Regions from separate parts of the Staphylococcus arlettae genome, predicted to be linked through region 2. Evidence: a T-box and tRNA genes for the amino acid it is inferred to sense, from the RefSeq annotation. Region 2 holds a T-box; the other holds one or more tRNA genes.
What was found. The T-box of region 2 lies ahead of serS (serine--tRNA ligase). A T-box ahead of a tRNA ligase gene usually reads a tRNA of that ligase, here a tRNA-Ser.
Positions count from the first base shown of each region.

Region 1: it encodes a tRNA-Ser, which carries the amino acid that the T-box ahead of serS (serine--tRNA ligase) is inferred to sense. The anticodon was not compared.

Region 1 is NZ_CP094803.1:2,468,185-2,471,624, forward strand. Features, by position in the region: gene treC (alpha,alpha-phosphotrehalase) at 1-105, opposite strand, end outside; gene treP (PTS system trehalose-specific EIIBC component) at 199-1,626, opposite strand; tRNA gene MUA37_RS12115 (tRNA-Ser) at 1,836-1,928, opposite strand; gene MUA37_RS12120 (glutamate synthase subunit beta) at 1,989-3,440, opposite strand, start outside.
Region 2 is NZ_CP094803.1:11,862-15,301, forward strand. Features, by position in the region: gene MUA37_RS00045 (NAD(P)H-hydrate dehydratase) at 1-13, opposite strand, end outside; gene hutH (histidine ammonia-lyase) at 324-1,826, shown strand; T-box leader at 1,895-2,086, shown strand; gene serS (serine--tRNA ligase) at 2,145-3,431, shown strand.

The sequences.
Region 1 (3,440 bases), 190 kb from region 2:
TTCAATTATGCCATTAATATCTCCTTCACCATTACCCGTCGTATCATTAAACGATTTTGGATAAATTTGATAAACAACCGACTTTCTCCAGTCGTTATGTGCCATAGTACATTCCACCTTCTTCTATTATTAAATAAAAACTCGCTATAAACGTACTAGCGAGTTTAATTTTCACTTGATATTAATTCAATTACCTACTTACTCTTCTACTAATTCTTTCGTATTATCTTTCGCAAATTTAGAAAAGATAATAGTTAAAATAAATGGTGCTATCATTGCAATGACAGTACATATTAAGTACACAACCCAAAATTCTTTTTGAATCGAAATGAAAGCTGGTACGCCACCTACACCAACATTACCTAACACACCACTCGCACCTACAATTGCTCCTAAAATACATGATGTCGCAATAGATGCAACAAATGGATATTTCAATGGTAAATTGACACCGAACATTGCAGGTTCTGTAACACCTAAAAATCCTGAAACTCCGGAAGTTACTGCAAGCCCTTGTTCTTTGGCCATTTTACGTTTTTTGTAAATATACCAAGCACCGAAAGCTGCTGAACCTTGACAAATATTTGAAATTGCTACTATCGGCCAGAGGTAAGTACCTCCTAACTGACTACCCATCAATTGGAAATCGACTGCCAAGAACATATGATGTAAACCTGTAATTACAAGTGGCGCGTATAATAATCCATAAATGGCACCACCTAACCAACCTGCATGTTGGAAAATAAATGTAACAGCACTAGTAATGCCTCCACCTATCCATAATGCAAGTGGGCCTATGACGATAAATGCTAAAAATCCTGTAATTAACAACGCTACTGGTCCTACTACTAACATCTTAATAGAATCGTGCACACGTTTGTTAAGGAATTTTTCAATTTGAGCTAACACATAAGCTGCAAGTAAAATCGGTAACACTTGACCTTGATAGTTTAACTGTTTAATCTCTAATCCAAATAAATCCCACGTTGGAATATTACCTTTTGCAATATCATATTGCGATACTAATTGTGGATTCATCAAAACTAACCCAAGTACTAACCCAAGAATTTGACTTCCGCCAAACACTTTCATACTGCTCCAACCAATTAAAGCTGGTAAAAACGTAAATGCAGTATTGGCAATAACATTTATGATATCAGAAATATCACCGAGTTGCGGAAACTGCTTAACTAACGGATCTGGTCCGAATAAATCTTCCATCGTCAATAAGTTGTTAATCCCCATTAACAAACCGGCTGTAACAATGGCAGGTAAAATAGGTATAAAAATATCACCTAATAATTTAATAAGCCTTTGTACTACATTACCTTTTTTGGCAGCAGCAGCTTTGGCATCATCTTTTGATGCTTCTGTTTGCCCCGTTTCTTCGATAAATTGACTATAGACTTCATCAACAGTACCTGGACCGATTACTATTTGATATTGATTGTCTGCTTTAAACTGTCCTTTTACTAATTTATTATCACTTAACTTGTCCTTATCTACTTTAGCATCATCTTTTAAAACCAATCGTAAACGCGTCACACAATGTGTGGCAGTGTCAACGTTGTCCTTTCCCCCAATTGCTGCAACAATATCTTGAACATCCTTTTTATTTACAGCCAAGATAGATCACTCCCATTCACTTAATCTTTATAGAAAGTATACATGTATAGACAAGTTATGTAAAGGTTTTCATTTTATTTCTTTCACTTTACTGATAACAATGGGTATAAGAGCTATCTTATGAGTTTTAGACAAATAAAAAAGGCAAATATTCAATAACAACTTGAATACTTGCCTTTTGTATCTATTAGTCTTGGATTACTTCTTAATGGCGGAGGAAGAGGGATTCGAACCCCCGCGAGCCGTTAAGCCCCTGTCGGTTTTCAAGACCGATCCCTTCAGCCGGACTTGGGTATTCCTCCAAACGAACACAACATCAATGATATTATAGCCCGTTTCAAAAGTCAATATAATTTTTATATCTATACTGGCGTTTTCTCTAGTAAGTAACTGTTTACAGCATCCGCTACAGCTCTGCCTTCTTGAATCGCCCACACTACTAAACTTTGACCTCTGCGTGCATCACCAGCAGCAAAAATTTTGGCTTGATTAGTTCTGAAATCTTTGTTGTCAGCCACAATTTTGTTGCGTTCAGTTTGTACATTAAACGCGTGGGGTACTGTAGTTTCTGTACCTATAAATCCAATGGACAACAATACTAAATCTGCTGGCCAGTGACGCTCTGTACCATCCACAATCATCATACCTTCATCAGTTTCTTCTAATATTTGAGTATACACTCCTTTGACGTTACCTATATGATCCACATCATAACGCATCGTTTGAACACCGTATGCGCGTGGCTCAAAACCAAATTTCGCTTCGTATTCTTTATGCGCATAATCCATCTTAAAGACCGGCATCGGTAATGGCCAATGGGTATTTTCTTCAAATTCAAAAGCTTCTGCTTGTTTCGTATATTTATTGAATTGGACGATAGATTTACAGTTTTCACGTAATGCAGTAGCTACACAGTCTGCACCTGTATCACCAGCACCAATGACGACTACATTTTTACCTTCAGCTGAAATCGTAGTTTCACTAATTTCACCATTTAAGTACTGTGCTTGTTCAGTTAAATAATCCATTGCAAAATGAATACCTTGGCCCATACGTCCTTCTAATGGTAGATCACGTGCGTTTTGCGAACCTGTACATAACACTATCGCATCATACGCTTCTGTTAAGTCTTCTTTAGAAATATCAACACCGATTTCTATGTCAGTTTGAAATTCGATACCTGATTGCTCCATCACACGAATTCTACGACGCACTACATCTTTATCTAGTTTCATATTAGGAATACCATACATCAATAAACCACCCGCTTCTTGTGCGCGTTCGTATACTGTGACTTTGTAACCTAATTTATTCAACTCATCCGCCGCTGTTAAACCTGCCGGGCCACTACCCACAATAGCTACCCGTTCTTGTTTACGTTTTTTGGGCGGGGTAGGCTGTACCCAGCCATTTTCAAATGCTTCATCTATAATGGTACGCTCAATACCTTTGATTGCTACAGATTCACGATTAATTTTCATGACACATGATTGCTCACAAGGTGCTGGACAAACATAACCTGTAAATTCTGGAAAGTTGTTTGTTTCACTTAATCGTTCATACGCAGTTTTAAAATCTTTTTTGTATACCAAATCATTCCATTCAGGAATATAGTTACCAATTGGACAGCCTATCGTCTCACGACCGAAAGGCTCCCCCGTTTGGCAAAATGGCGTACCACAATCCATACAACGTGCACCTTGTACAGATGCCTCTTCCCGAGTAAATCTATGTTGTATTGCAGCATGATGCTTTAAACGATCAACTAATGACAACTCATCTAATTGTTGTTTGTCATAATTCATAAATCCTTT
Region 2 (3,440 bases):
CTAATGTTTCCAATGTGAAACCTCCTTTTCTCACTTTATATTTACGCTACATAAATCGCACAATATGACGTGTTTATAACTTTGTTTGTTCGTAAGAATTTTTTAAATACAATAGAAAATGATATACCTGCATAGCAGTTAAGTCAACAGGTAAAATTAGACATTTTTTAGTAAAATTCATGTCATGTCAAAATTTTGCACTTTATCCTATTAAAATACTAATTTAATACCATATTACGAGTATTGCAAAAGCTATTGTTCTCCCGAAAATGTAAGCGTATACTCTGTGTGAGCATGGATGTATTTTGAGAGGAGATGGGAACATGACATTAGCATTAACCGGTGAACGATTAACGATTGTCGATATTAAACATTTCTTAAATAATAAGGACAATGTAGTAATTACAGAAGATGCATTAGCACGTGTAAAACAGAGTCGTGCTATTGTAGAAGGTATTATTAATAACAAAGAAACAATATACGGTATTACGACTGGCTTTGGCTTATTTAGTGATGTACGTATAGATGAAGGTGAATACGAGCAATTACAAACGAATTTAATTCGTTCGCATGCCTGTGGCGTGGGTCAACCATTTTCAGAAGAAGTCTCATTAGTAATGATGATACTACGTTTAAATACTTTATTAAAAGGACACTCTGGTGCGACCGTCGCATTAGTAGAACAACTAGTATTTTATATTAATCAACGTATTATCCCAATAATCCCACAACAAGGATCATTAGGAGCATCAGGTGACTTAGCACCGTTGTCACATTTAGCACTGGCTTTAATTGGTGAAGGATCTGTGTATTATCAAGGGAAAGAAGTAGATAGTAGATATGTTTTACAACAATTAGATCGCCAGCCATTACAATTACAAGCTAAAGAAGGCCTTGCATTGATTAATGGTACCCAAGCAATGACGGCACAAGGTGTGATTAATTATATTGAAGCGGCAAGTTTAGGTTATCAGGCAGAGTGGATTGCAGCGCTCACACATCAAGCATTAAATGGCATTACAGATGCATATAATGCGCATGTACATAAAGTACGTAATTTTGATGAACAAACAGCAGTAGCTGAACGTATGTTAGATTGGTTGGAAGGTTCAGAGTTGACGACACGACAAGGAGAAATTCGTGTACAAGATGCGTATACTTTGCGCTGTATTCCACAAATACATGGTGCAAGCTTCCAAGTATTCCAATATGTGAAAGAGCAGTTAGAACGTGAAATGAATGCAGCTAATGACAATCCATTAATTTTTGATGAAGATGATGAAACTTTAGTCATTTCTGGTGGTAATTTCCACGGACAGCCCGTAGCTTTTGCGTTAGACTTCTTAAAGTTGGGTGTTAGTGAGCTTGGAAATGTAGCCGAACGTCGACTAGAACGCTTAGTAAATCCGCAACTAAATAATGGCTTACCTGCCTTTTTAAGTCCACAACCGGGTTTACAAAGTGGCGCTATGATTATGCAATATGCTGCGGCAAGCTTAGTGTCAGAAAATAAAACATTGGCACACCCAGCAAGTGTTGATTCAATTCCATCATCAGCTAACCAAGAAGACCATGTCTCTATGGGAACTATTGCTTCGCGTCATGGTTATCAAATGATTGAAAACTCTCGCCGAGTGATTGCAATTGAATGTATTATTGCATTACAAGCAGTAGAACATAAAGATGTGGATAAATTATCGCCGAAAACGAAAGCTAAATACGATGAACTCCGTCAAATTATACCGTCTATTACGGAAGATCGTCAGTTCCACAAAGATATAGAAGCGGTCGCACAATATTTACGTGATGTCTCATACCAACAATAAAATACGCGCGACAATCGTTTCGCGCTTGAAAAGATTTAAGTAATTTGCTATATTAAATTTAACTTCATATAGTATTGTTTGTAGGCTAAGTAATATTGATGACGAGATTTCAGAGAGCTTGTGGTTGCTGTGAACAAGTAATCCGTCTTAGTACGAATCTACCTACGAGAGTGAACAATCGGTTTAACCGTTATTTTAGTGAGAGTGCAGTCTAATTAGACTGTTAAATAGGGTGGCAACGCGTAGACCACGTCCCTTGTTCAGGGATGTGGTCTTTTTTGCGTCCATTCAAATATAAATGGGAAGGATAGATGAGTGATGTTAGATATTAAATTATTCCGTACAGAGCCTGACTTAGTAAAAGCTAAAGTTGCTAAACGAGGCATGGATGCACAAGTTGTAGACGATGTATTAGCATTAGATGAACAACGCCGCCAACTGATTGGGGAAGCTGAACAAATGAAAGCTGAGCGTAATAAAGTAAGTGGAGAGATTGCACAGAAAAAACGTAATAAAGAAAATGCTGATGATGTCATTGCTGAAATGCGTGACTTGGGAGATAAAATTAAAGCAAGTGATGAGCAATTAACTAAAGTAGATAAATCATTAACTGATACTTTATCTCGTATTCCTAATCTTATTCATGACGATGTGCCAGAAGGTGCATCAGATGAAGACAATGTGGAATTAAAACGTTGGGGCACACCAAGAACGTTTGACTTCGAAGCAAAAGCACATTGGGACTTAGTAGAAGAATTAAAAATGGTCGATTTCGAACGTGCTGCTAAAGTGTCTGGTGCCCGCTTTGTCTTTTTAACAGGTGAAGGTGCACAATTAGAACGTGCGTTAATGAATTACATGGTAACAAAACATACAACTCAACATGGCTATACAGAAATGATGGTGCCTCAACTGGTGAATGCTGATTCTATGTATGGTACAGGTCAGTTACCGAAGTTCGAAGAAGATTTATTCAAAGTAGAACAAGAAGGTTTATATACCATCCCAACAGCTGAGGTTCCATTAACGAACTATTACCGCAATGAAGTCATTGCACCAGATGTGTTACCTGCAAAATTCACTGCGCAATCAGCATGTTATCGTAGTGAAGCAGGTTCAGCTGGACGTGATACACGTGGTTTAATTCGTCTCCATCAGTTCGATAAAGTTGAAATGGTGAGATTTGAAAAACCAGAAGATTCTTGGAATGCTTTAGAAGAAATGACAAATCACGCAGAAGCCATTTTAGAAGAATTAGAATTACCATATCGTCGTGTCATTTTATGTACAGGTGATATTGGCTTTGGTTCAAGTAAAACTTATGATATCGAAGTATGGTTACCAAGCTATGATGACTATAAAGAAATTAGTTCATGTTCAAATATCACAGATTTCCAAGCACGACGTTCTAATATTCGTTTTAAACGTGATAAAACAGCAAAACCAGAATTAGCACATACACTAAATGGTAGTGGATTAGCAGTAGGACGTACGTTTGCTGCCATCGTTGAAAATTATCAAAATGCCGATGGTTCAGTGACTATTCCAGAAGTACTTGTACCATTTATGGGCGGCAAAACAGTTATCGGTCCCGTAACGCAATAATAATAATAA